2 regions of the Bacillus sp. AC266 genome follow, and region 2 is predicted to be linked to the other one. Evidence: riboswitches for the same ligand, from Rfam matches in the RefSeq annotation. Region 2 holds a riboswitch; the other holds the start of a gene.
The links. Region 2 has a riboswitch for preQ1 ahead of AC0IXC_RS14820 (QueT transporter family protein). Riboswitches for the same ligand answer to the same signal wherever they lie in the genome.
Positions count from the first base shown of each region.

Region 1 (15,397 bases), 250 kb from region 2:
ACAAAGTAATCACGGTTTGGATGGTTATTATCAAATACCTCTAAAATTTCCGGGCTATATTCAAATACATATTTTGTATTTTGATTTCCTAATAATGTTACATCTTTTAAATCTTCATCTAATCTTCCTGCCATTTTAAACATCCCTTCTCATTATACCCCTCGTTTATTTCCCCATACTAACGCATGAAGCTGAGGCAGTACTTTCGCATCATTCATTTCTTTACAATTCACAGCTTTTTCAATAAGCCACTCATATTTTTCTAATAGTTTTTTTATAAGCACCGCATCATCCACTGTTTTCGTATCATCATTCCCTACTTGTAAGAAAAATGGTACATTCGGATAACGCTCGTGCATCTTAACTGCATATTCAAAATCTTGATCATCGAATACTACTACTTTTAAACTAAAATCTTTCCCTGCTAGTTTATGAATAACAGAATCTAACATCTGAAAATCTGTTTTCATAGTTGAACTTGGTGGTTTTGGAGAAATCGTTACCTCATCAATTTGAAGCAACCAATCTTGCCATTTACTCCCTTGCGTTTCTACCGCTGTTCGCATTCCATTCTCCTTTAATATAGAAAGAAGAAATTGCATATTTTTCAGCAAAACAGGATTTCCACCCGAAATCGTAACATGAGAAAAATTTTCTCCACCAATTTCTACAAGCTCATTCCAAATGTCTTCCGGTGTCATTTGTTTAATTTGATCTTTGGCCGATCCATCCCATGTAAAAGCAGAATCACACCAAGCACAGCTATAATCACAGCCCGCTGTACGGATAAACATTGTCTTTTGTCCTACAACCATCCCTTCTCCTTGAATGGTTGGACCAAATATTTCTAAGACGGGGATTTTACTCATCGAGCATCCACTCCCGTCTTACTTCCGCATAACTAGTCGGCGTCTCAAAAAGACGAACAAATTCAACACGAGCTCCCTTATATTCGTTCGCACGATTATCTTTCGTTAATGCTTCTGCCATCTTTTCATAAATCCAAACGACCATATTTTCAGCAGTCGTATTCATTTCTGGCAATGTTTCGTTTAAATAACGATGATCTAAATAAATTTCTATTTCATTTTTCCAAATCTCTTTTATATCTCCAAAGTCAATTGCAAGGCCTATTTCATTTACATATCCGCTAATTCCAAATACGACTTTATATGTGTGTCCATGTAAATTTTTACATTTCCCTTCATAGCAGTGTAAATGGTGCGCTGCGTCAAATGTAAATTCCTTGCTGACCATTACTCTTTTATTATGATATTTGAGTTGTTCACGCTGAATATCCTTGTCCATTTTTTGCAAATTTTCTACGATGCGAAATCCAAAAAAGTTATCCATTAGTTGCTCGCTCCTTCGCGTTCTTGTAGATACGTATCTAATCCCACTTTACGAAGTTGACATGCTGGACATTCACCGCAACCATCACCAATGATTCCGTTATAACATGTTAATGTTTTTTCTCTAACAAACTCAAATGCTCCAAGTTCATCAGATAATTTCCATGTCTCTGCTTTATCAATCCACATAAGTGGTGTATGAATAACAAACGGATAATCCATAGATAAATTTAATGTAACGTTTAATGATTTCACAAACACGTCACGACAATCTGGATAACCACTGAAATCAGTTTCACATACACCCGTTACAATATGACGTGCTCCAACTTGTTTTGCTAATACAGCCGCAAATGATAAAAATAGTAAATTTCGTCCATCTACAAATGTTGATGGCAATTCACCTTCTTCATGTGTAATCTCCATATCCGTTCTCGTTAACGCATTTGGAGCAAGTTGATTTAATAGGCTCATATCTAGTATCGTATGTTTAATTCCTAGCTCTTTCGCAATTTCCGCTGCACAATCAATTTCTAATTTATGACGTTGATTGTAGTTAAATGTTACAGCTTCCACTTCTTCAAACTGCTGTATCGCCCAAAATAAACATGTTGTACTATCTTGTCCACCACTAAAAACAACAACTGCTTTTTCTTTTTTCATTTCACTCATTCTCCTTCTCTACTACGAATAAGAAGAAAGAACGTTCTTGAACTGTCACAATAAAAAAACAAAACAATACCTAATGATATTGTTGTTTCCATAGTTTTTTATAGAGGGAGTTCGCGAACCTCTCCCATGCAGTGCACGGAATTTCTTCTTTCATTGACAAAGATTATTGTAACATATTGTATACTACCAGAAAAAATTTCTGATTTTTTCCGCTATTTCGCATTTCATTTATTTCATTTTATAGTATGATTAATTTAATGTTAAAAGAGAGGAGGCATCCCACTGGAACTCTTTATTATTTACCTCTTTTTAAATATATTATCTATTCTCGTTACAATGCTCGTATATCATTTATTTTGGAATCAGAAAGGGAAACGATCTCCTAAATTAAATTCAGCCATATTTATTGTATTGTGTTGCCTCGCTACCATACTATGTATCACTTTTGCAGCAAAAACAAATAATGGTTTTCAGTTCGACATGCGACATATCGTATTAATTGTCGGCACGTTAACGGGAGGGCCTATTGCTGGTGGTTCTATTTTAGCTGTATTAAACATTTATCGCTTTTTATTGGGAGGAATAGGTGCGTTTCCATCCTTTATCGCTTCTATTCTCCTATTTATTGTTCTACTATTAACATACAAATTTTTTAATCGAAGTTCTAATCATATAAAAATAACACTTGCTATTTTTTACAGTCTTACTTATGGATTTGGTTGGATACCATTTTTCCTTGCAAGTGTTACAAATGAGGCAGATTATATACCACATATCATTGTGTACGAACTATGTACGATGATTGGTACGATCCTTATTTTATATTTACTACACATATTACAAATGCAAGTTCGTCTCCAAAATGAACTTATGAACGCTGAGAAATTTCATTTAATCGGCGAAATGGCAGCTTCTATCTCTCATGAAATTCGTAATCCTTTAACTGCAACGAAAGGTTTTTTACAACTTTTACAGTCAGATGCATGTTCTGAGAAAGAACGAAAATTATATATCGACATAGCCATTAATGGTATCGAACAAGCAAATCACGTTCTTACAGACTACTTAACTTTTGCAAAACCGAGTATTGAAAAAGAACAAAAATTACAAGTAGAGGAAGAATTACTTCATGCGTTGTCTTTGATCACACCTCTCGCCAATTTAGCAAATGTTCGTATAAATTATATAAAACAAAGTACATCTTTCTTTATCGCTGGCGAAAAGCAAAAACTGAACCAATGTTTATTAAATATTTTTAAAAATTGTATTGAGGCTATGCCTACAGGTGGCGACCTTATTCTTACATTAGTTCCAGACCATAAACATATACAATTATATATAAAAGATACAGGAGTTGGTATGGATCAAGAACAAATAAAACGCCTTGGATCACCTTTCTACTCAACGAAAGAAAAAGGTACCGGACTCGGAATGATGGTCGTCTTCAGCGTCATTCAAGCAATGGATGGAAAGATTGATATTATGAGCGAAAAAGGTACAGGTACAACTTTCTTATTAACTTTCCCACTCATACAAAAAACGTGATGAACTTCATCACGTTTTTTCTGTTCCTTCAACTAATTCTGCAAAAGCTTTCACTTTCCCATGCGGCTTTTGATTTTCTTTCCGAGCTTTCCAGGCGCGCTCTTCTTCTCTCTTTTTCTTTGACATGCTTTTCAACTCCTTCTTTTCTTTTCTCCATATAGTATTCCAAAATGAGAAAGAAAACTATGCATGAGTAAAAAAGAAAAGAAGCGGTTCCCCACTTCTTTCATTTTAACGCTGTAAAATTGCATGTTTCGCTTCTTTTAGCTGTGTAAGATGTCTTTGTTCGTGTAAATCTAGAAATTGAACCCATTGATATAAATTCAAATCATTAAAAATAGGATGTTTTAATCCATTTTCAAATAATTCTTTTTCATCTATTACACTATGAAGGGCATGTAATAATTCTTGTCGTGAATGTTCTAGTAATTGAATTCCTTGCAGTTTTTTCATTAATGTTTCTGTTGGTTTCATTTGTTGAGGAGCTTCCCTTTTATGTGTGCGATCAAGCGTAAGTTGGAGGTCTTTAAATGGAGCAAGTTTTCTTTCTTTTTTTTGCAAAGCATATACAAGGGCAGATGTGACAGACTGTTCAACTAAATGCAAATGATGCAAAATTTGAATAATACTCCATTTATCACGGCGTGGCTTTACATTCACCTCCGTATCATTTAACATTTCAATTTCTGATAACAGCGTGCTTCGTGTAGACTGTAATGAGTGGACTAAAGTTTCTAAACTAACATCCATATTAGATTGAAGCATAGTGCTTTCCCCCCTTTTGTTGGTGAAAAGGGGCGCTCCCCATTAGAAACACCCCTAAAATAATTCTGAATTTTCTTTTATTATCTCATCATTTTTCTATTATGTCGATGTTAAACATAGGAAAAAAGTGCATGTTTTTTACAATTTTGTGTCGTCAACAGCACGTAACCACGCTTCAATTTCTGTAATTACACTTTTTACACACCCTTCAGCGAATGGTGATGTTAAATTTGCAACTTCTACTAATTCTAAGAATGATTTACTTCCACCTTGTTGACAAAGATTCACATAATCTTCCCAAGCCTCTTGTCTATTATCTCTTGCATGTTTCCAAAATTGCAGTGCACAAATTTGAGCTAACGTGTAGTCAATATAATAGAAAGGTGAGCTATAAATATGACCTTGACGTTGCCAGAAACCACCACGCTCTAAATAATCATTATCTTCATAATCACGATGTGGTAAATACTTCTTCTCTATGTTACGCCATGCTGACTTACGTTCTGCTGGCGATGCTTCTGGATTTTCATATACATAATGTTGATATTCATCTACAGATACACCGTACGGTAAAAATAGAAGTGCTGAACTTAAGTGTGAGAAATAATATTTATCCGCATCTTCTTCAAAGAATAACTTCATCCATGGCCATGTAAAGAATTCCATACTCATTGAATGGATTTCACATGCTTCATATGTTGGCCAATTATATTCTGGAATTTCATACTTACGACTTTCATATACTTGGAAAGCATGACCAGCTTCATGTGTTAATACATCAATGTCCCCAGACGTTCCATTAAAGTTTGAGAAGATGAATGGCGCTTTATAATTCTCGATATATGTACAATATCCACCACCAGCTTTTCCTTTTTTCGCAACTAAATCTAATAAATCATTATCGAGCATGAAATTAAAAAACTCATCTGTTTCAGCTGATAATTCTTTATACATCGTTTTCCCGTGATTAATAATCCAATCGGCATCGCCTTTTGGAGTTGGATTACCTGTAGCAAACTCAAAGTTTTCATCATAATAAGCGAGCTTTTCTACACCAATGCGTGCTTTTTGTCTATTTCTTAACTCGGTTGCAACTGGAACGATATAATCTAATACTTGCTGACGATAGTTCGCTACCATTTCAGCATTATAATCTGTACGATACATTCTTGCATATCCTAATTCAACAAAGTTTTTAAAACCAAGTGTTTTTGCGATTTTCGTTCTCACTTTAACAAGCTCATCATAAATACGATCTAACTCTTCCTCGTTCTCAGCTAAAAATCCGTAGTATGCTTCACTTGCTGCTTTGCGTTCACTTCTTTCTTTTCCTTGCATAAACGGAATAAGTTGCGATAACGTTCTTTCTTCTCCTGCAAAGTCAATCTTTGCAGATGCTAATAACTGTGTATATTGCGAAGACAATTTATTCTCTAATTGTAAATCTTTCACTACTTCATCTGAATATGTTTTTAAATCACATTCAGCTAGAGCAAATAATTGCTTTCCATAATACGCTTCTAATTCTTCGCGGAATGGAGAATGAATTAACGCATTATAATACTTTGTACCATACCCTTGTACAACTGGAGAGAATTCATCAAAGAAATCCTGCTCATCCTTATAAAAGGCATCTGTCGTATCAACAGAATGACGAATGTAACAAAGGTTCCCCATTGTACCAAAGTCATTACGAATTTCGTTAATTGAATTGATAACTTGTTTTTGTTCTTCTACAGTTTTTGCGTTATCAAACTTCTCTAAAGCAACAGTAAATTTCCCTTTTAATTCTTCAATATTTGGCCGTTTATATTCATAGTCTTTAAATGACATGAACGAGCCCCCTCTCCATTATATGCATCATTATTATAATTCAATTCTTACTTACAAATCTCCTCTTATTCTTCAGCAAAATGCGGTAGATGATGTCATAAATACATGCACACAAAAAAGCCTTGGATTTCTTTATCCAAAGCTCCTTTGGAACATATCATCATTTTTCATACTTTCCAATTTTTTTCAATAGCTCGAGTAATTCATCCTTCTCATCCTTCGTTAACATTTCAAAAGACTGATATATAACTTGCTCATGACCTGGAAAAATAGAAGCAATAAAGCTCTCTCCAGACTCCGTTAATTGTGCATAAATAACACGCCTATCATTTGGACATGGAATTCGTTTTACAAGCCCTTTTTTCTCTAGCTTATCTACAACGTATGTAATGCTGCCACTAGCTATTAAAATACGCTCACCGATTTGCTGAAGTGGTTGGCCTCCTTTATGATATAGTAATTCTAATACAGCAAACTCAGTTGGATTTAATCCGTTACTTTGTATGGATTTATTTGTAGTATCCATAACAGAACGATGTACACGGGATAATGCAATAAATACTTTTAAAGATTGAGAAATGTCTTCTCGCTCATTATTTGATGTCATACCATTTCAACCCTTCACTTAAATTCTCCGCAACAAAAAGAAAAGCAACGTAGCACTTCATTACAACTTCCGAATGAATATTCACTCATTCCTTTTCCTTTCCCTAATGTAATGCAAATGATTCTTGAATAAAAACATGACAATTTTAACATAGTTTATATATAATGATAATAAAAAAAGAAGGAGTACCAAATTTGAAAGTCAAATTACAAAGCATAGTTTTTTACATACTGCTTGTTATACTGCCAACGATAGGGATTGGTGCCACATTTTTTTCATATCACACTTATCAAATGAAACAGGCAAACAAACTATCTGCTCACACTGTTCTCTTTTTATATAGAGACTATTTAGACCATCACCTTGGTGAAGCTATATCTGCCTTAGAAATGCTCGCAAAAGTCGTAGGGACCGAAACTGGAAACATCAATGGGATTAAACAGATTGTACATGATACCGATGGAAATGATGAACGTTTTTCCGGTCTATATTACGCTACGACAGATGGGATGATTACACTCGCATCCCAAGGCGATTCGCCGCCTATTGACGTTTCTGACCGCCAATACATCCAAGATGCGTTGCAATCTAAGAAAACAACTGTATCATCAGTTATTACAGATCGCGTTCTTGGACATCAAGCTATTATGATTGCGTCTCCAATATTTAATAGACAAAAGGAACTCTCAGGCTTATTATTAGCAAGTTTACGCTTTGACTACATTTCAGCCTCTTTAAATGCTATTAAACCACAATATCATTTCGAAGTGACTGATAAACATGATGTAGTTTTTCTAACCGATGATAATAACGAAACAAGCGATGGGCATTCTAACATGCTTACTACCCCACTCCAAAGATTAAATTGGAAAGTCTCTGTTTCTCCGTTACCTATTCATCAACAAACTTTATACCAGTTAGTTTCAATAGAGTGTATAGCTACTTTATTTTTAATGTCTATTTTATTTTTACTTGCTCAATATATGTTATTAAAACGTCAAACAAAACTAGAAAGACAACAAAATGAACTACAAAAAATTGAATTGGTTGGAACTTTTGCAGCTAGTACAGCTCATGAAATCCGTAACCCTCTTACTGGAATTAAAGGACTCGTTGCTCTGTTAAAAGAGAAATATAAAGATGAACAGGATCAGTTCTACTTTTCCGTAATCGAGCAAGAAATAGAGCGGATTAATGAAATTGTAAGCGAATTTCTTATTCTTGGAAAACCAACTGCCATCATTGAACAAACATATGATGTAAGAACGATTCTTAATGAGGTAGCATTAATTATCCAATCTGAATCGAATCTACATAACATTGTATTTCATTTACATTTGCCAGACCATCCTGTTCATATACGTTGCTCAAAAGACCATATGAAACAAGTGGTTTTAAACATTACAAAAAATGCAATTGAAGCCATGGCTTCTGGTGATACATTAACCATTGTAGTAACAAACAACGAAAAACACGCACACTTGCAAATTATTGATACTGGAAAAGGGATTCCTAAACATATTCAAAAACACCTCTTTCATCCGTTCTTTACTAATAAAGATACTGGAACAGGTCTTGGGCTTGTTATATGTAAACGAATTGTAGAGATGTACAATGGGCATATATTTATTGATAGTAAAGAAAACAAAGGAACGACAGTTCATATAGAGATTCCATTACACATAGTATAATTATCCTTATCCTAAAAGGGTAATTATACTTATTTCATAAAACCAGCTACAAACATTCTCCAAAAATTGTTTGATTTCCCTTCATACTCAATTTGAAAAATAGGAACCTTTATAATTGAAAACCATTTCGGTGTTTGTTTTTCTTTGTAACGCTGATACTGTACGATAAGCTTGTCCAATTCTTGACTAACTTGAATTGTCTCCATACTATTTAACCCACTTGTTAATCCTAAATGAATCATTTCTTCACGTTTCATATGAATATCATGCGAAAGCTTTTCTAATGTGTACTTCCTTTTTACAGTAAACATCCATATCCCCCTTATTTTTCTTCCATACTCTCAACGCCTCATCTACTTTAGCCCTTTAAAAACTTAATTCTATTTAAAATTGAAGAATCAGAAAATTTAACATTTTTCCCCTGTAATTTACAAATCTTTACCCTCACTTTGAGAATTATTACAAATTATTCTATCTTTGTAAATACATTCGCAATAATAGACATTTTTTTCATCTTCTTTTTTGTAAATACTCAGTAAACAGTGGATTCTCTATTTTCAATTTACTTTTCTTCGACATTTTTTGTTTAATTTATGTAAAAACGCAAAACATAATGATGATTGATAAAGTGAACTTTAATCAGTGGGGGTTTTGTCCATCCCCCACTAATTATTAGCCTTCACCAATCGGGCGTTTACGGGCAGTGGATTTTCCACCTAACTTCTTTACTCCAGCCAAATTTTGAGGTGGGAGTCTTACTGCCCGCAAATAGCGGGATAAAATAGAAAGGAAATATTTATATGCGCAAATATACTATTACAGTTCTCATCTTCACCCTGTTCATACCATTCTTCCTCTTTCCTATTCAAGCAAACGCTCATACGAATAAAGTTGCTATTGTCATCGATGATTTCGGCAATAATATGAAAGGCACAGATAAGATGTTATCACTTCCTATTCCACTCACTGTTGCTGTTATGCCATTTCTTCCTTCTACTAAACAAGATGCAATAGCTGCCCATAAAAAAGGGCATGAAGTTATTATACATATGCCAATGGAACCAATTAGAGGAAAAAAAGAGTGGCTTGGACCAAAAGCGATTACAACAGATTTAAGCGATGAAGAAATAAACAACCGACTCGAACAAGCAATTCAAGAAATACCTCATGCAATAGGAATGAACAATCATATGGGATCAAAAGTAACCGCTGATGAAAGGATTGTACGTCTTATACTTTCTGCCTGTAAAAAGCACGGTTTATTTTATTTAGATAGTAAAACAAACCCTAATAGTGTTGTCCCAAAAATCGGTAAAGAATTAGGCGTTCCTATTATTGAAAACCAATTATTTTTTGATGATGTATATACGGTAAGTCACATTTCAAAACAAGCACAATTACTCATAAAAAAAATCCAAGACAAACCCATTATGGTAGCTATCGGACACGTTGGGGCTCCAGGTGAAATTACATCACGTATTATCGAAACTTCTATTCCTAAAATTCGTGAGCATGCAGACTTTATTTTTTTATCTGATTTAGCATTATCTCCACCTTCTGTTTCAAAATAAAATTCATTTCTCGTACTAAAAAAGATACCTATCTACACATAGCAGATAGGTACCTTTCCTTTTCAACTTAAATATAATCTACATGACTCACCCTAAATCCCTTTTTCTCTATCTTTTCAATTAATTGCTTTAATTTTTTTTCATTTAACTCATCCGATATATTTACGATAACACGGCGAATATATTGATCACCGTTATCAAGCGTAAACAGTCCACCGATATTATATGCTTTTAATAATGTCCCAAGCTCTTTAATTGTTCCCTTACAATCTTGTGTTGCAATTGTTAATATATAACCACCCGTCCGCATACCGAACGAATCCTCAATAACATCAAATACATTAGAATGTGTTAAAATGCCGACAAATTCATTATACTCATTTAAAACCGCTAAAAACGGGAGACGACGGATAACGTAAAAAGCTCTAAAAAAAGAATCCTTTTCAAAAATAAACGAATTTGGATTTTCCAGTACATCTTCTGTACTTACATCCTCTAATCTGCTATTACACTTCTTTTCTAAAAGATCTACTTTATAAATAATCCCCGTGAATTCCTTCTCATTTTCTGCTAATACAGGAATTGCGCGAAATCCCGTTTCATTCATAATTTGTAGCGCCTTTTCACCAGAATCATTCGTTTTGCAAAATGTCACCTGCTGTTTTGGCAGAAAATGATATTTAACTCGCAAAATATGTTCCTCCTTACATGTCAACATGTAATCTATATATAATAAGGAGACCTATATTTTATGAGTAAAATTTCTTTTTAAAACGCTTTCATTTTTAAGGGATGATAATCTCTGTGAATACATCTTTATATAACAGAACTTTTTGCCCCTTTTATCATTAAAAGCTTTACGTGATAGTTCATTAAATACTCTATACCTTCCAACCATTTTTTCGCTTCTTCTGGAGTTTTCCCCCACACGATCATTCCGTAATTATGAACAAGGACTACTCCTCCACCTTCAATAAAATTCGGAACATTATTTTCTAATAAATTAGCGAATTTCTTTTCATCTTCTACAATTGGAATTGTCATTTCTGTAATACCGTCTTTTCCAAAAACACGTTCCACACTACGTTTTTCGAATGTTACTTCTCCTTCTTTCCCATATAGCTCTGACATTAAATGACTATCTACAGTCTGTACTTGTAAAATGCATTCTGCACTACTTTTTTTATAAATATCCGCATGCATAAATGACTCTATAGCTGGTTTTTCTTCGTTTTCAAATACTGGCTCACACATGCAATTTACGACAATAAAATCTTCTTCAGAAAATACCCCTTTATCTCTTCCCTCTACATTCACTAAAAATGTTAATGGCTCTTTTGACGTACACATCGATAAACTAATTTTCGTACCATAAAACCAATCGCGAAGTGCCAATTCTGCTTTCACATCTTTTAATTCGTTCCATTTTTTCAGAAAAAATAACATTTCGTCACCCCCGGCGTAATATTAATATAATATTCAAATCCTTTCTATATAAAAGGAATATTTTTTTGATTATTCTAAAAATTTAATTGAATTATCACACGAGAATGCCTTTTTGTCAATATGGTTTCAGCACCTATCGGAAAAATAGGCCTATCACATGTAAACACTCCTGTCTATTTAGCATTTGATTTTGTACATATAAAAAATACGTTATTCTTCTTATTAAAGAATAACGTATTTTTCTCATTTATTATTTTTTTATTGCCCTATACAGAAATTGCGCATATTGCTCACGTGTTACGAAATCATCCCCTAAAAATTTCCCATTCCCGTCACCTTTTGATATATTATTATCCACTAATGCTTTCACATATCCTTCTGCCCAATGACCTGTTGGTACGTCTGTAAAGTTCTCCAAATTATTTTCATTTTCATTTAACTGAAATACTTTTTGTAATACTACTGACATCTCGTACCTAGTTAATACTCCTTCTGGACGAAACTTACCTGTACCATCTCCTTGCATAATTCCAGCTTGTGCAACTGTAGCAATATCTTGCTCAAACATATGCCCTTTCGTATCAGTAAACACCTCTTTCTGCTCTACTTTATTTTCTAATTTCAAGTACCTTTGTACTAAAGACGCAACTTGTCCACGAGTAATACTATCCCCAAATCCAAATTGTCCATTTCCATATCCCTTGAAAATATTTTCTTTCGCTAAATAATGAATTGCTTCTTCTGACCAATGTCCTTTTGGTACATCCTTAAATTCTACTACCTCTACTTTCTCATCTTCTTTAGAAGTATTGTCTTCTTTAGAATTGTTGTCCCCTTTACTTTCTACTACATTTTGAATTACAGATCCTGTAAAGAAGATTCCTGTATCCGCAAATGGATCTTTCACTCCAAATTCATATACTTTCTCACCTGGTGTACTCCATTTCACTACACCATTACTATACGTACCACCATCACTCTTCAGACGGATTTTTGTAGATACCTCGCCGTCTTTTTCGTATATAGGTACTTTTACTTCTTTATTTACTTCTGTATCCTCTAAAAAGACTTTTTGGTTTTGGACATTAATATAAGCTTTCTTACTTAGTTCTATTACTGGTCTAACATCGCGGATTTCATTTGCAACAAAACTTAAATATACTAACTTATTCAACTTACTAACTGGCGATAAGTCTGAAATATAATTTGCTTCTAAATCAAGTTTTTGTAAGTTTACTAGATTTGATAATGGAGTAATATCCTTTAACTCATTATTAGGTAAATCTAATTCTGTAAGCTGAGTCATTTTAGCAAGTGGTGTCACATCTTCAATTTGATTTTTACCGATAAATAATTTATTTAATTGATTCATTTGATCAATACCCGATAAATCTTTAACCTTATTACGCGTTAATACTAAGTCCTTTAAAGGTAATGAATATAACGGTTTAATATCTTCAATTTGATTACCTGCTAAAGTTAAGTATGTTACATTTTTCAATGCGCTTAATGGAGCAACATCCGTAATTTTATTATTTGCTAAATTCAAGTAATCTAGTTGTTCCATTTTCGCTAATGCTGTTACATCTTCTATTTGGTTGCCTGATAGATATAAACTTTTTACATTTTTCATTTCAATTAGTGGTGCAACGTTTGTAATTTTATTATTACTCAAATCAATAGATTCTAAATTTTCCATCTTAACAAGTGGTGTTACATCTGAAAATTCATTACCACGCAAAGCTAAATGATTTAATTGCTTTAAATTCGCAAAGAACGACGGATCTGTTATCTTCGCATTCGCAACTGTTAAAGATTTTAAATTTGGCATATATTTTAATGCACTATAATCCAGAATCTCATTCGTGTTTAAAAACAAGTCCTTTACTTGTAATAACTCTTCTTTCGTAATTGGTGTATTTAAATCTTTTCTATTAAATACTTTTTTATTAACAAGTTCTCTTAATTTGTTATCTATTATCATATTTTGATTATCAACTGGATTATCTGTTTCCGTATTGCCTGAATTAGAGTTATCATCTGGTTTCTCTGTTTCCTTTTCACCTACAGTTGGATCTTTAATTTCAAATTGAACTTGATATTTGTGATCATATCCAATAGCCGGAATAAATATATGCATTTGCATATTGTGCTTCTGCTCAAATTCGCCAATTTCAAATTGGACTACTTTCGTTCCATTTTTTCTTTTATCTTCTGACAGAACTTTCACATCATGAAATACACCAGGTTGATTTCTATCTTCTATTCTAAGATATTGAAAATAATCGCTATCTTGTATTGTTACAGTAACGATTTTTTTCCCATCTTCAATTGCTACTTTAGGATTTTTTATGTACTGAGAAACCATAGATGGCTCATCTTTTTGATCCTTATATATTTTAATCTCAGTATCATACGTGCGATCACTGGCTGCTGCTACCGACTGGTTTGCTTCAATTTTTATTGCTGCTAACGCTGGAGTAGAATACGCAGCAAATGGAATAGCTAATGTTGTTGCTACTACTAGAGCTTTAATATAACTTTTTTTCAAAATAATATCCCCTTATCTTATATATATTCCAATTGATAATTACTATCAATTGCTAACATAATAAATGATAATGAATCTCATTATCAATGTCAACAAGAATATTACATTAAGTTTATATTTCCATAGATAAAAAATAAAAAACCCTTTACTCAAAGGGCTTTTTTGCCTATCGTATGAAGGATTTCACTTTTTTCTTTTTCATTAATAACACCAATTTTTTGCAAAATGTTTGCATACAATACAAGTTTATTATATATCCGTTCCGACATACTTTCCCTTCTTTCCTTCGACCAACTTTTTTTGTATTGGTAAATTATATGAACGAGATGAGAAAATGTGTCCACTTTTTGCATAAATACAAAGCTTTTATTTTTTTACTTGCTGATAGTAAAACTCCCACCTAAAAATTAGGTGGGAGTTTTAACGTATTCAATTCATTTAGCAAACTGTCCATTGAATATTATGCTTTTTGACTTCTTCTTCAAAACTATAGGGCATTTTCTTATCACAAATAATATGTTGAATACGAGAAAATCCTGCTATTCGGTAGTTCCCTTTTACGCCTACCTTTGTATGATCGCATAAAATATACGTTTTCTCAGCTAATTTCATCATCGCTTCTGACAGTTTCGCCTTTTCTAATTCAAAGCTAGAAACCCCAAAACCTTGCAACAACCCATCAATCGAAACGAATGCTTTATGAAAATGAAATTGATGAATTACTTGCTGTGAAATAGACCCCGACACACGTGAATGTTTTGGAGATACTTTCCCGCCTATAAATAAAACTTCACCGTGAAACATCTTTTTATTAATAGAAGAAATTAATTGTGTTGCTACTGGAAATGAACTTGTTACAATCGTTAAATTTTTACGATGAACAAGATATGGCACCATTTGAAGTGGTGTACTTCCATCATCAATCGCAATAACATCTCCATCTTCCACAAACGTTGCTGCTTTATACCCAATTCTTTTCTTCTCTTCTATATGCAGCATCTCTCGTTCTAACATCGGTGCCTCTATCCCAGCTCCCGGAAGTTGAACGGCTCCACCGTACACTTTCTTCAATTTTTTTTCACGATCTAATTCTTCTAAATACCGACGAATCGTCTCTGTTGATACTGCGAACTCTCTCGCTAATTCTGAAACTTTTACTTTTCCTTTAAACTCTACCTTCTCAAGAATTGTCCTCTTTCTCTCTTCACCTACTACAGACATAGCCTCACCCCATTTATATCTACCTCATAAACTGTCTTACTTATACAAAGTTATAATTTTCTTTGTAAGTAGAAATCTCTTCATGAATATAAATACCGCGCTTTTCTAGTTCGTCAAAAATAATTTGTGGATTTTCGAAAGCT
Region 1 covers NZ_CEEDEC010000003.1:554,079-569,475, forward strand. Annotated here, with positions in the region: gene queF (preQ(1) synthase) at 1-134, opposite strand, end outside; gene queE (7-carboxy-7-deazaguanine synthase QueE) at 153-869, opposite strand; gene queD (6-carboxytetrahydropterin synthase QueD) at 862-1,353, opposite strand; gene queC (7-cyano-7-deazaguanine synthase QueC) at 1,353-2,015, opposite strand; PreQ1 riboswitch class I at 2,109-2,152, opposite strand; gene AC0IXC_RS16120 (ATP-binding protein) at 2,361-3,569, shown strand; gene AC0IXC_RS16125 (DUF6254 family protein) at 3,579-3,695, opposite strand; gene AC0IXC_RS16130 (DinB family protein) at 3,801-4,334, opposite strand; gene AC0IXC_RS16135 (M3 family oligoendopeptidase) at 4,473-6,167, opposite strand; gene AC0IXC_RS16140 (MarR family winged helix-turn-helix transcriptional regulator) at 6,328-6,774, opposite strand; gene AC0IXC_RS16145 (DUF3149 domain-containing protein) at 6,969-8,465, shown strand; gene AC0IXC_RS16150 (aspartyl-phosphate phosphatase Spo0E family protein) at 8,495-8,776, opposite strand; gene AC0IXC_RS16155 (divergent polysaccharide deacetylase family protein) at 9,266-10,036, shown strand; gene cbpA (cyclic di-AMP binding protein CbpA) at 10,104-10,727, opposite strand; gene AC0IXC_RS16165 (class II aldolase/adducin family protein) at 10,853-11,482, opposite strand; gene AC0IXC_RS16170 (NEAT domain-containing leucine-rich repeat protein) at 11,733-14,033, opposite strand; gene AC0IXC_RS16175 (DeoR/GlpR family DNA-binding transcription regulator) at 14,472-15,254, opposite strand; gene AC0IXC_RS16180 (saccharopine dehydrogenase family protein) at 15,295-15,397, opposite strand, start outside.
Region 1: linked by a shared signal. The riboswitch ahead of queC (7-cyano-7-deazaguanine synthase QueC) and the one ahead of AC0IXC_RS14820 (QueT transporter family protein) in region 2 are both predicted to bind preQ1.

Region 2 (15,397 bases):
GTTATTGTCGTTATTTTAACTACAATGATTACACCACCAATGTTAAAATACACTTTTGGTGCAAAAGATAAAGCAATGAAAGCAAGTAAATAAGTTTACTATAATAAAAGGAGATTGCTATCTTATAAGATAGCAATCTCCTTTTTCATTTTATCTTTAAACAATTCCATTCATTTTTAACCAGTTTTCAAACATAGTTCGTGCTTCTTCATCATCGATATCATTACTAAATGAATACACCTTAATGCCATAATCATCTATATATTCACCTAGCTTCATTTCCTCCACTTTTTTGTAAAAATCATCTACCTCATAGTGTGGAATATAGGCATCCCAAATTGGTTCATTTATTCTTTTATACGCTGTCACTTCTAAATCGTATCCATCTTCATAATATCCGATGTGATAATGTTTACTAGGGTCATATTTCTCCATTAATATCCCTTCCTTTAAAAAGCTATCCTATTTCACGTAATAAACAAAAGCGAGCTGTATATTACAGCTCGCTCAATTAATTAAATACGCTCCATCGCCGTCTTCAACGTACCAACAACGAAAGCAATTTCTTCACTTGATATAACGAGCGGCGGTGCCAATGTTAAGACATTATTATATCCTGCTGTTGTCATACCGTTACGCCCAATAATGAGCCCTTTTTCTTTACAAGCATTTACAACACTTGCAATTTTGTCGTTATCAATTGGTTCTTTCGTCGCTTTATCATTTACTAGTTCGATTCCAACTAATAGCCCTTTCCCTCTAATATTACCAACAAGTGGATGTTCTCCGATTTCTTCTTTTAATTGATTTAATAAAAGCGAACCCATTTGTGCAGAGCGCTCAATTAAATTTTCATTTTCCATAATCTCTAAGTTTTTAAGCGCTAATGCACAAGCCGCTGGATTTCCACCAAATGTATTAATATGGCGGAAGAATTCATATTCTCCTGTTCCTTTAAATGCCTCATAAATTTCTTTTTTTACAGCTGTTGCTGATAATGGTAAATATGCGCTCGTAATACCTTTTGCCATCGTAACGATATCAGGCTTAACGTCATAGTTCATAAACCCAAATGCTTTTCCTGTACGCCCGAAACCACAAATAACTTCATCACTTATAAGTAGTGCTCCGTGTTTTTGACACGTTTCATGAACAGCTTTCATATAGTCTTGTGGCGGCATTAAAATACCTCCGCCTGTAATAATTGGCTCCATAATAAATGCTGCTATCGTTTCACTTAATTCCCATGTCATAACACGATCTACTTCTTTTACGCATTCTACATCATAAATATTTTGTGATTCCATTTCTGGCATGCGGTAACAATCTGGAGGCGTTACATGTAAAAAACCTGAAGCAAATGGCTCATATTGGTATCTACGTTGTGCTTGGCCAGTTGCCGCCATCGTTGCCATTGTGTTTCCGTGATAACCACGATAACGTGACATAAATTTGTAACGATGCGGTTCACCTTTTTGAGCATAATATTGTCTTGCTATTTTAAAAGCGGTTTCATTCGCTTCTGATCCACTATTAGAGAAGAAAATAACATACTCTCCACCAAGCCACTCGTTTAACTTTTCAGCGAGCTTAATTGCTGGTTCATGTGATTGTGACATCGGAAAATATGATAATGTTTGCAATTGCTTATAAGCTGCCTCTGCAAGCTCTTTTCTTCCATATCCGCTATTTACACACCAAAGACCACTCATACCATCTAAGTATCTTTTTCCTTGTATATCTTCAACCCAGCACCCTTCTGCTTTTGCCCCTACCATTGTACTACTTGGACTAAAGGGACGCATTCCGTGCCACACATATTGCTCATCTTTTGCTAATAATTCATCGGTTTGTTTTGTCTTCATCATTTCTTCCACCTTCCATAACAACTTATTTTTCACAAAGCTGCGCTGGTGCCATGATGAGTTAAATTTCTCCCTGCCTATTTTCATTCCACAAATACAAGACAAATCCTACCAAAATTAAAGTAATATTTATAAGAAAATGTCAAAAGAAAGAGGAGCTTTTCTTATATTTCGAAAAGCTCCTCTTTTTTTAATGCGAAGATGCATCACTAATACCATGACCAGTATTAGATTTCACAAGAATTTCATCAAATTTCGCTGCATCTTCTTTCTTACTAGAGAAAACAGTTCCTAAATATGCTGCAAGAAACCCGAGTGGGATCGAAATAATTCCAGGTGTCGTATATGGGAATATCGCTTCTCCAACAAAAATAGCTTTTCCAGCTACTGGGTTCCAAACATTTGGACTTAACGCTACAAGAACAATCGCTGATACAAGACCAACAATCATACCAGAAATTGCTCCTGTTGTATTAAAACGCTTCCAATAGATTGTAAATAATATAACCGGTAAATTTGCACTCGCTGCAACCGCAAATGCTAGTGATACTAAAAATGCTACGTTTAATGTCTGAGCAAATAAAGCAAGTATAATAGATACTATCGCTACTCCAATAGACGCATAACGAGCCATTGACACTTGCTCTTTTTCCGTTGATTTTCCTTTACGGATAATCTCATTATAAAAATCATGCGCGAATGCTGATGCTGCTGTTAACACAAGTCCTGCTACTACAGCTAAAATAGTTGCAAAAGCAATTGCTGATACGAAAGCAAATAAGAAATCTCCGCCTAATGCTTTTGCTAATAAAGGTGCTGCCATATTACCAGCAGGGTTTGCTTTAATAATCGCCTCATTTCCTACAAACGCTGCTGCCCCAAACCCTAAGAAAATTGTCATAATATAAAACGCGCCAATTAACCACGTCGCATATACAACAGATTGACGTGCAGTTTTTGCATCACGTACTGTAAAAAAGCGGACAAGAATATGTGGTAATCCCGCTGTACCAAGGACTAGTCCTAAATTTAAAGAAAGTGTATCAAGACCATCCTTATACTTTACTCCTGGATTTAAAAACGAATCTTTTAATGGAGTAGCTGTTTTCATGTGAGCGAACATTTCAGTCACACTGAAATTAAATTTGGAGAAAACGATAACAGAAATAATAAATGTCCCTGCCATAAGTAGTACAGCCTTTACAATTTGAACCCAGCTCGTAGCTGTCATTCCTCCAAAAATAACATACACAGTCATAAGTGTACCTACGATTAATACAGATGTTGTATATTCAATACCTAATAATAGTTTAATAAGTGCACCCGCACCAACTAATTGTGCAATCATATAAAAAATTGAAATCGTCATCGTATTAAGCGCTGCTATACCACGAACTTTTTTCGCATCAAAACGTGCCGCAATCATATCCGCTAACGTGTACTTCCCTAAATTTCTAAGCGGTTCTGCGACAAGATATAGAACAACTAAATAAGCAACTAAAAAGCCGATACTATAAAAGAACCCATCAAACCCAGTTAACGCTATCGCTCCGGCTATACCAAGAAATGACGCAGCAGACATGTAATCCCCAGCAATAGCCAGACCATTTTGCCAGCCAGTTAATCCCCCTCCAGCCGTATAAAATTCACTCGCATTTTTCGTTTTTTTTGATGCAAAATAGGTTATGACGAGCGTACCAAGGACAATAATTAAAAATAGTGCAAACGCAGTAGTATTCAAAGTCAGCCCCTCCCTTTTTGCATATCTTGCAGAATTTTTCGCGAAATTTCATCAAAGGATTCGGCTTTCTTGCTGTAAATCATACATAATGACCATGTCATAATAAATTGCGCAAAAGCAAATACCCATGCCCATGTCACATTACCAAACGCCGGTGTATTAAGCACCTTTGAATACGATGTTAAAATAGGTAGTGCTATAAAAAAACTTAAAAAGAAAATACTCATTGGAATGATAAACTTCTTTTTCGTATTTAATAACAATTGAAACTCTTCAGACTGAACAACTTCTGTATAATTCACCTCATTTTTTAACTTACGTGCTGACGTATCATCTCGTTTCATTCTCTGGTCCCCTCTCTTAACTTAAAATACAATTCCCCTTGCATACACAAAGACTAAATTTTATAAATATTCAGAAACTTATTTTCATTTTAGACAATCCGTACATTCCTGCAAAGATTTTTCGATAGACATTTTTCGTCATTTTCTCCTAAATTTCCAATATACTTTTTTAACATAAAATTTGATTGATTCGATTAAACTTTTATTCCCATTAAAATAGAAGAAAGAAGTAGTGCTTATCGCACTACTTCTTTCTTTGTCTCCTTTTCTAAATTACGAGCTGTTTCACTTAATTCAACGTCTTTTCCATCTTTAAGTGTTCCAAATATAAAATCGAATACTGGATTTGAAACTCCGAACCAAAACTTTTCATTTTTATAATGGTGTAATATGTGCTGTTTTTTTAGCCATCTTCCAAACTTAGTGAAGGGACGAATCGGTTTATGTGCAATATAATGTTTCCATTCATAAACGAGGAGCATGATAATCATTCCGATTCCGAATGAAAGTGTAACAGTAACACTTTTTGTAATACCATACGTTATAAGTAAATATATAGTAAAGCTAGGTATACTAAACCATACAGGCAAAAATAAAAGTTTTAAATCATCTGGATATACGTGATGATCATAATGTAATCTTCTTAACATTTTTAATAAAAATGCGTTTTTAGGCGGCTTTAAATGGAATAAAAAACGGTGTGTCATATATTCGTTAAACGTATAAAAAACAATCCCAAACATACACGCTAACATACCAATCCATGTGAAAAATTGCATTTTTAAAATAATAATAAAAATTAATAGAACACTATACATAATAACAATATCATGTTGTAAAAAAAACTCTTTCACCACTCTCTTCATCTTACTTCCCCCTTTTCCACAAAAACAGCCGCAACATATCGTTACGACCATTTTTTTCTATTTAATTCTTATTCTATTCACTTTACAAATTTGCCTGCTGTTCTATTGTCGAGAAAAAAGTGTTCGGACCAAATATATTTTGCTTCGGAATAATGTGTTCTACTGCAAACACTGTTACTTCTCCTCTTTGTACTTCTCCAATAATGAGACCAAATACTTCATGATTTACCGCAAACGTTGGTTGTTTCGTTTGCAGTAACCTTGCTGCATTTTTAAATACCGCTTCATATAGTGGATTCCTATCAGTAATTTCTTTTCGGATTTTTGGTGCTAAAGTGATGATAATTTCTTTTCCGTCAATAGTGGTTCGATACATAAAAATCTCCCCTTCAATCTTATATGAACAACTGTAAAGCTTTGTATGCAAAATGGATAGAATATCCTACTAAAATAATACCTGCTCCGGCTGTAATATAGCCAAGTGCTTTTTTCTTTAATAAAGTTCTTCCAAAATGTACAGAAAAAGCAATATTTAAATTCCACAAAATAATACCAACAATAATACAAAGACTGTACAAAAAAGCTTCTTGTTTCGTTACCTTTGTAAGCAACGAGCTAAGTGTACTTCCATATATACCAAACCAAAAAACGAGATTTAATGGATTGGATATCGCAATTAGAAATCCTGCCATAAAAGATTGTTTAAGTCCACCTATCTCTTCTTGTTTATATTCCATATTAGAGTGAGAAATTCCTTGTTTTACACTTTGAAACCCTAAATAAAACAACAAGAAAAAACCAGCGCAATACATAAAAGCTTGTACATATGTATACATAAACACAGAAGATAAACCAAAATAAATAAGCAGCATAAACAAAATATCAGCAGTCATTCCTCCGATTCCAACAATCCACGCATGCCAAAATCCACGTTCAATTCCTCGTTTTAACATTTCAATATTAATCGGACCTACAGGTGCAGCTAATGAAATACCTAATACTATTTGTTGTATAATTGCTCCAAACATCGCTCTATCCTTTCTACTTCTTTTACTATTAAGTAATGATGCAAATAAAGAAAATAGACTAGCTTTCATAAAAATTATTCACTAATACAATACCCTTTTTTATCCAAAATATGCAAAAGAGCCATCCAATTGATGGCTCTTATTTCTCTACTCTATGATGAAAAGGACATTTACCTTTAATCGGCTCAATATCATCCCCTATGAAATATTGTTTCCATTCACGATGATTAGGATCGCCGTAGTGACTAATGTTAGGGTGCTTCGGCAACTGATCCCACTTTTCAACTCGTTCACGGACCATTTGTCTTGAATACGACCCTTTAGGACGATCTCCTTCTAATCCATCGAAAATAGTTCGTGGCTGGAATCCAATAACGAGAGAATTTCCTAAATGCCTAGTCTTTCGCTGTTTATAAGCTGGCGCATTCCCAAATGCAAATATTGGTTCACCACCAAATGAAAATTCCCATAAATGATGGTCTGGATTTTTCGGGATTTGCTTTGGCCATAATTGATTATCTTGTTCATGCAAATATTGTAGTACTTTCCAAAAATAATCTCGATAATATTCGATTGATTTTTCTTCACATTCCGGTTCCACAAAAAGAAAAAATCCTCTTCTTACAATCGGCCGCTCTTTCATTAGCTCCAAAAAAGTTAACATTGTATTGGGCAAATGACTCCAATCATTATGAGAGAGAAATGAATAACGAAGTTCATTCTTCTTCAAAGCTGTTAAACCGAAATAACACGGGAAGGTTGGTTCTAACACGACACTCGAAAAATCATGAAATTCTTTTGCAACCCAATTCGGTATGTCGACTCTATTTTTCATCCCTTCATTATCTAATAAATAAGACTTATCCATTCTTTCACCTCATTATGTACAGCATTCACTTAAGAATATTACATACTCGGCTTGTCCTATACCTTTTTAAAAATTCGAGAAAAATTAATTCAAAATACAAAATTTTAAAAACGCTTACTTGACTAAATTCTACCAATTCATGTATATTTAAATTAATCATTTAGCAGAATATTCGATAATATAGCATTTTTTATTTTTATTATTTTTTAATGAATTTCACTAAATGAAAAAAGGAATCGTTTTTAGGAGGAATTGTGACATGCAAGGAAAAGTAAAATGGTTTAACAATGAAAAAGGTTTTGGATTTATCGAAATGGAAGGCTCTGAAGATGTATTCGTACATTTCTCTGCTATTCAAAGCGACGGCTACAAAGCTTTAGAGGAAGGTCAAGAAGTATCTTTCGACATTACTGAAGGAAACCGTGGACCTCAAGCTGCTAACGTAGCAAAACTTTAATCCCACATATGACAGGAGGTTACCTTACTTGGTAACCTCCTTTGTTATTCCTTTGTATATTTCCGTTTTCCAGAGCAAAAACTATGTGAAATGCGCAAAATAAAAAGGAGGCAATAACAATGGGGTCACATGTAAATGATTTTGAAGAGGTAAAATTCCGTGTAGAAACTGCACAAAAAATGGTAGGTTCTGCAACAATTTCAATGGATCCAGACACATTAGAGCATGCCACTACTGCAGTAGAATCGGCTCGTTCTCAGCTTGAAATCATGAAATCCGTTGCAACGGATTTAGATGAGCCATTTCTAATGAATGAAGAAAAAAAATTAAGTAAATGCGAGCATCAATTACATGAAGCGAAGCACTAAAAAACATCCAGAGAAAATTCTCTGGATGTTTTTTTATGACAATTGCTCTCCATACTTTTTCAACTTCTCTCCAACCGTACATTGCCGTATACAAAAAGAATGGGCATAGTATTTACTATGATTTTTCCGATTATGTTCCTGCAGGAAACACCCTCCGCAATACGTTTCTAATAAGTCATTTACCTCTGTAATGAGTTGCTTCTTCTTCACGTGTGCACCTCTCTATTCGGTTATTTCTTTATGACTATCAATTGTCGTCCCTTCTAATGCTTGCGCTGCTAATTGATGTGCCTCTTTATTTTGTTTTCTAGATATCGGTTCACAAATAAGCTTTAATTTCATTTGCTTCGCTTTTTGTTCAATTTGATCTAAGTAATGATTTAAATGTTCATCATAGCAAGGCCATTCACCAGCTAATTGCTGCAGTACAACTTGAGAATCTCCACGAAGTGTAACTGCTTCATATTTAATTCCTAATTCCCCGAGTGTATTCATCCCGTATAATAATGCTGCATACTCCGCTTCGTTATTATCATATATGCCTTCTATGTATGCATTGCGACGAATTCGATAATCTGTATTTCCTTTTTTATAGTATACACATATACCAACCCCAGCTTCTTTCGTCTGTACATCATAACCACCATCAAAATAAACTTGAATTTCTTGCGGATCTTCCTCCACTTGCTTACTCAGTTTTTTCATTTCTTTTAATGACCATTCCGCGTCCATTTCATCGAAAAATAAAAGTTCTTTCACCCTACCTGTTTTCTCAAAATCCTCCGCAAATTGAAGTACTTCTTCTATGTTCATATAATCTGTTGTTAATTCAGTCTGTAAACCACGCTTCGTTTTATACAACCAATGTATTTTATATTTCATACTAGATTCCCCTTTTATAAGACTTCTTATATTTATTTTATTATATTTTATCAAGAGTCACAGTATTATATACAATTTAATCACATACAAAAAGAGCCATCCTAAGTAAGGACAGCTCTTTCATCTATTGTATAAATCTTTCAAATTGCACTCGCTTATTAATCCAGTACATTACAGGCATACCAATTGCCATTACAACAAATTCACCAACTGCACAAGTTAGCCATGTCAATAAAAATGGCAGATCAAACGCAAGATGAAGTTCAATTGCAATCATAAACATTGTGACTGTAAAAATAACTGTATTAAAAATCATACGAGCCCAAACACCTTTAATGAAGCGCATAGAAATAATAGTTGCAAGTAATGCAAGAATGGATTGCCCTACTCCAAATACTAAATCATAAGCGATCATAGGTGAGAAAAAGAGATTCGTTAAAAATACACCTAATACAATCCCGTAAATTGCTTTCTTATTGAATACAACAAGATGATTAAACATCTCTGAAATACGAAACTGTACACTGGTAAAGCCAAATGGCTGAATAAGCATAGAAACAGCAATATATAATGCCGCTAAAATACCATTACCGACTAATGTCCTTATATTCATGACAAAATCTCCTTAGTTTTTTTACGTGGGATGGTTTCGAACCACGTTATTCGTTTTTTAAGCAACAAGAATATATTCTACGCAATAGACACTCTCTCGTCAATAGATTCCTATCATTAACTACCTTTTTTCTTTTAGAAAACGTATAATAAAACATATGAAAGTTTTAGGAGGTTTCACTTCATGACAGCAACAATTCAAAATGAAAAAGTGATCGTTTCCATTTCTGACAAAGGTGCAGAATTACAAAGCGTTCGCTTAAAAGAAGATAACACTGAATACTTATGGCAAGGCGATTCTACTTATTGGGGGCGCCGCGCACCAATTTTATTCCCAATTGTCGGCCGATTAGTAGATAATACATACTACGTAGATGGTAAACCGTATTCTTTAACACAACACGGCTTTGCTCGTGATCTTACATTCTCTGTACAAGAACAAAGTGAAACGAAAATCACTTATATTGTAACTAGTAATGAAGAAACATTAAAAAAATACCCATACGAATTCGAATTACTCGTTTCTTATGAGCTAGACGGACAAATCGTTCATGTAACATATGAAGTAAATAATCCTGCTTCAAAAGAGATGTTCTTCTCAATCGGAGCACATCCTGGTTTCAACTTCCCCTTATTAGAGGGCGAATCATTTACTGATTATCATTTAGCATTTAATGGTTCTGAACGCTTAGAAACAAGCGTATTAGAAGGACCTTATCTTTCAAGTAAAAAACAATTAATTGCTGAAAATACGAATGAATTACCACTTACATACGATTTATTCAAAAATGATGCGCTTATTTTTGAAAATATGAATACGAATGAAATCTCTATTCGTTCTCATAAACATAATAAATTTGTAAAAGTAGAATTTGACGGATTCCCATTTGTCGGCGTATGGACACCAGGCGAAAACGCACCTTTCTTATGTATTGAACCTTGGTACGGTATTGCTGATGAAGTAAATCCGGCAAAAGATTTCAAGGAAAAAAAAGGAATTCAATCTTTACAAGCGAATGAAACATTTACATGTCGTTATAGTATTACAATCGGCTAAAGTACTCTATCCCCTACTTCAAAGAAACATATAAGTAGGGGATCATCTTATAATTTGGAGGTTTCTCATTTTGATTGAAGTATATATTGATGGTGCATCAAAAGGAAATCCTGGTCCTTCTGGTGCAGGAGTGTTTATTAAAGGGGTGCAACCAGCTGTACAGTTATCATTGCCCCTTGGGACAATGTCCAATCATGAAGCAGAATACCACGCTTTACTTGCGGCATTAAAATATTGCACGGAGCATAATTATAACATTGTCTCTTTTCGTACCGATTCGCAGCTTGTCGAGCGAGCTGTCGAAAAAGAATACGCAAAAAATAAAATATTTGCACCACTATTAGAGGAAGCACTGCAGTACATAAAAAGTTTCGATCTCTTTTTTATTAAGTGGATTCCAAGTAGTCAAAATAAAGTTGCTGATGAATTGGCTAGGAAAGCTATCTTACAAAATTAACGGGGGTATGAGTGTGAAAAAGGATTGGATTGCTCCTCTTGCTTTATTATTTGTCTCTTTTATTTGGGGAGCTACGTTTGTTGTCGTCCAAAATGCTATGTCTTTCGTTGGTCCATTTACTTTTAATGGGATTCGCTTTTTATTCGCTGGAATTATTTTATTATTCGTTCAAATGATTTTCTCAAAAAAAGCTTCAAAACAAGATATAAAACAGAGTAGTCTCGCTGGATTGATTGTTGGATTCTTTTTATGTGTTGGCTATTTATTACAAACATTCGGCTTACTTTATACAACTTCTTCAAAAGCTGGTTTCTTAACAGGGCTTAGTATCGTTATGGTACCAATTTTGTCTTTTATCTTTTTAAAACAAAAAGCTACCATTTTCATCGTACTTGGCATTGCTGTAGCAACAGCAGGTTTATACTTATTAACGGCTGGTGATTCTTTTCAATTAAACATTGGAGATATACTCGTTCTCGGTTGTGCAGTTGCTTTTGCTGCCCATATTCTTGTTAACGGTTTCTTTTCTAAGAAAATATCACCTTTATTACTAAGCACCTCTCAAGTATTAGCTGTCGGTATATTTTCTTCTATTTGCGCTTTTTTGTTTGAAGATTGGGAAAAATTATTTTCAGTTTCACTATGGACGAATCAATCCTTTTTATTCGCTCTATTTCTAACTTCCCTATTTGCGACATCCATTGCTTTTTTCATTCAAACATCGGCACAAAAACATACTTCTCCAACAAGAGTAGCAATTATTTTCGCAATGGAGCCCGTTTTTGCTGCATTAACAGGCGTTCTAGTTGCAAATGAACAGCTTTCTATTTCTGCTATTATTGGATGTCTATGTATTTTCCTAGGTATGGTTTTTGTTGAATTACCTTCCAAAACAAAAAAAGAAGCGCAGGCTGCGTGAAGTTATGCTTGTAACTTCCGCATAAAAGCCTTAGCGCTTTTTTTATCTGTAATTTCTTCTTCTTTCAATCGTTCTAATAACGCAACAAAATAACTGCCATCAAACTGTAATTGATGTTTAATCGTCGCTTCTATTGCTACGTTCACAATCCCATCAGATGCACCAGTATATCCTTGTCCGAACATAATAAATCCTTGTGCTTCCTCTGATAATTTAAATCCTTTCGTATGTAAGAATGAAAGATAATCTTCTACTGTTTGCATGATATTCCCACCTACTCAAAAATTCTCCACTTCCTATCATACATGTTTTTATACTCTATGAGAATGAAATTTATTTGACAACTTTGTAAATCTATCGTCTACTTCTTAGAAAAAAAAGGAGTTCCTTACAATATAAAAGAATATGTAAAGTGGAATTTATTTTATATTAAAGGGGATATCGAATGAAACAAGCACTATTAATTATCGATGCTCAGCAAGAATTAATGGATGGAAATGAACAAGAAAATGAAGTTTTTCGTAAAACCGAGCTATTATCTACACTAAATACAGCCGTACAGAAAGCAATAGATGCAAATGCCCTTACTGTTTTCGTAAGAGATATCGATGTTGCTTCTGGTAGCGGAGAAGGATTTGAAGTACATAATCAAATTAAAGTACCTCAGTCTGCAATCCTTATTAATAAAGCAGCAACAAACTCATTCTATGGCACTTCTTTACTTGAACTTTTAAAAGAAGAAAAAATTAATCATATTGTTATAGGTGGATGTAAAACAGAACATTGCATTGACACCGCAGTTAGAACAGCTACTGTACAAGGATTTGACGTTACATTAATTAAAAATGGTCATTCCACAACTGATTCTGACGTATTGTCTGCAGAGCAAATTATTGGTCATCATAATAAAACTCTACACGGTCATTATAATGTTGATCATTTTTCTATGGTGAGAGATGTCGAGGAAGACCTCTTTCAGCCAACTCACGACCAATATCGTGATTAACGAAAAAGAATCCTTTTCACAAAAGGATTCTTTTTTATCCAAAAATTTGCGCTGCAATACTGTATAGTTCTCCATTTCTTTTCAAAAATTGATTACTATTTTTTATCATAATTGGTGGGGTATTAACCTTTTGAAAACCAGTAATCTCTAATTCTTTCATGAAACCTTTCTTTCCTTCTGGTACATCAATTCTTAATTTACCATGATGCTCTCTTGCTAAATAATGTACCATTCTCATTGCCATCGCATCATTTTTAGCAACGACCGGTCCTATTATTTTATTTTCTGGCGTTTGTATACTTAAACCGTAACCTAATACATTTTGTTGTGCATCCTTTGTAACAATACATTGTTCACTTTGAATAATTCGATACTTTAAAAACTCTTCTCTATTTGTTCCAAATGCATCTTTATCTATTTGTATTATTTCTTCTAAATCACGTTCTTCATAATTCACAATATACTCTTCATTTCCTACACAATGGTAGTTCGCATTGTACGAGTTACATATGTATTTAGAAACATAACTAACAGCCCTGAATCCTAGTTTTTCATATAAAATTTTCCCCTCATCCGTGGCAATAAGCATAATGGGGGTTTGAGTTAATACGCTTTTAACACATAAATCCGTTATTATCTTTCCAATCCCTCTTCCTTTATAATCTGGATGTACAATTACCATTCCAATTGAGGCTAATGTCTCCCCGTATAGTATAATTGCTGCGCTAGCAATAAGCTCTTCTCTCTCATTTACTACACCATATACTATACCCGTATTCAAAATCATCTCAATTTCCTCTCTGTTGTAATCCCAGCCAATATGAGAAGATAATGCTACAATATCCTCTATTTTCCCTTTCCTAAGACGCTCCACCCTAATCTCCACTTCAATCATTCCCCATCTCCTTCTTTAGACGTTTGAACCATTCTGCATGAATCAACTTGTACATGTTTCCCTTTATCACTCACACACATATCCTATTTTGACCAAGACTATATTGTAAATGAGGTGACAACATGCCCATTACGAATCGATTTTCTACCACCACTAACGGCGCACTCGCTATTACAGGAAATACACTAGGCTTAAGTAAAATTAGTAATCTAAACCGTGCTGGTACAATCGGGGCAATTGGTGCATTCGTAACTACGAATACTGCTTTACAAGTACCTACTTTTCCTGCTGGTACAACGTTAAACTATACACAAAATAGTTCTACCGCTCTTTTAAATATCCCTGCTGGTAGCACTATTCTTTACGCAGAACTTGTTTGGGGTGGAAACTATTTATCTCGTGATCAAAACATTACGAGTGTATTAGGAAACCCAGTTTCTTTTACAACACCTGTGTCAACATACTCGATTACCCCTTCAGCTGTTACAGCTTCAAATCAAACATTCGTTTCTGGATCTGTCACATTTGGATTTTATACACGATCAGCGGATGTAACATCACTCGTTCAAGCTGCTGGATCTGGATCTTATACAACAGGTTCTGTTCCTGGACTTGTAGATCCTTTAGACGCTTCTAATGGAGCCATTAATTCTGCAGGATGGACGCTTATTGTCGCTTATCAAAACGGTTCATTACCCGCAAGAAATTTAACAATTTACGTAGCTGGTAACCGTGTTTCTGTAGAAACCGGTAGTGCAGATGTATCTGTCTCAGGGTTTTTAACACCTGCCGGGGGACCTGTAAGCGGGAGATTATTTTTAAGTTCTACTGAAGGGGATGCTGATTTAACTGGGGATCAAGCTTTATTTGGACCAAATTTCAGTTCATTAAATGCATTATCTGGGCCAAATAATGCTGTTAATAATTTCTTCGGTTCTCAAATTAATAATGCTGCAGGGAACTTAGATACAACTGGTACATTTGGAACGCGAAACCAGAGTGCCTCTACAAGTACAAATATCTCCGCTGGAAGACAAGGATGGGACATTACTTCCATTGATATTTCTCCTTATTTAACAAATTCCCAAGTATCTGCCGCAATTCGTTTAACTACTAACGGGGATGCATATATGTTAAATACAGTCGGTTTACAAATCAATATAAACTCACCTAATATACAAGCAACTAAAAGCGTGAATAAAAGTGTCGCTACAATTGGAGATATTCTAACCTATACAGTTACTGTTCCTAACACCGGGCTTCTTCCTGCAAATAACGTTACTTTTACAGATGTTCTCCCTAACGGTACTTCCTTTATACCTGGAAGCGTAACGATAGATAACGTACCACAAACAAACGCAAATCCGGTCGCCGGTATATCTCTGGGGACAATTAATAATGGCTCTTCTCGTACAGTAGCTTTCCAAGCGACTGTCGTTTCTCTTCCAAGTCAAAATCCTATCTCTAACACTGCTAATATTACATTTCAATATACACCGATTGCCGGAGGAACGACTTTTAACGGTCTTGCAACAAGTAACTCTGCAGGAACACAAATTAACCTCGCAGATATTAATGGCACAAAATCAGTTAACAAACTTTTTACCGATATTGGTGAAACGTTAACTTACAGTATTGCCTTAGCTAATATAGGAAATATCGCTGCAACTAATGTTATATATACAGATCCGATTCCTAGCGGGACTACTTTCATTCCAGGGAGTGTAACTGTTAACGGAGTTACTCAAGGGGGAGCAAATCCCGCTAATGGTATATCAATTGGATCTATTGCTGCAAATTCTACTACTACTATTTCCTTTCAAGTATTCGTTCCTTCTATCCCACAAACAAATCCAATATTAAATAGTGGTACAACAACATATCAATACATTCCTGTACCAAACCAGCCGGCAGTAAGCGGGACTGACACGACGAATATTGTCTCCACGCAAGTGAATAATGCTACTGTAACAATGACGAAAGCAGTAGATAAAAACTATGCAGATATTGGCGATACACTGACTTACACTGT
Region 2 covers NZ_CEEDEC010000003.1:304,173-319,569, forward strand. Annotated here, with positions in the region: gene AC0IXC_RS14755 (cation:proton antiporter) at 1-93, shown strand, start outside; gene AC0IXC_RS14760 (DUF3986 family protein) at 157-435, opposite strand; gene AC0IXC_RS14765 (aspartate aminotransferase family protein) at 516-1,865, opposite strand; gene AC0IXC_RS14770 (solute symporter family protein) at 2,056-3,606, opposite strand; gene AC0IXC_RS14775 (DUF485 domain-containing protein) at 3,609-3,950, opposite strand; gene AC0IXC_RS14780 (sterol desaturase family protein) at 4,187-4,816, opposite strand; gene AC0IXC_RS14785 (hypothetical protein) at 4,899-5,192, opposite strand; gene AC0IXC_RS14790 (LysE family transporter) at 5,212-5,844, opposite strand; gene AC0IXC_RS14795 (YqcI/YcgG family protein) at 5,984-6,712, opposite strand; gene cspB (cold shock-like protein CspB) at 6,972-7,169, shown strand; gene AC0IXC_RS14805 (DUF2564 family protein) at 7,289-7,537, shown strand; gene AC0IXC_RS14810 (zinc-finger domain-containing protein) at 7,571-7,747, opposite strand; gene AC0IXC_RS14815 (ribonuclease H family protein) at 7,760-8,419, opposite strand; gene AC0IXC_RS14820 (QueT transporter family protein) at 8,544-9,032, opposite strand; PreQ1 riboswitch class I at 9,039-9,083, opposite strand; gene AC0IXC_RS14825 (aldose 1-epimerase family protein) at 9,216-10,088, shown strand; gene AC0IXC_RS14830 (reverse transcriptase-like protein) at 10,159-10,545, shown strand; gene AC0IXC_RS14835 (DMT family transporter) at 10,559-11,464, shown strand; gene AC0IXC_RS14840 (DUF6123 family protein) at 11,467-11,727, opposite strand; gene AC0IXC_RS14845 (cysteine hydrolase family protein) at 11,910-12,470, shown strand; gene AC0IXC_RS14850 (GNAT family N-acetyltransferase) at 12,505-13,365, opposite strand; gene AC0IXC_RS14855 (DUF7507 domain-containing protein) at 13,488-15,397, shown strand, end outside.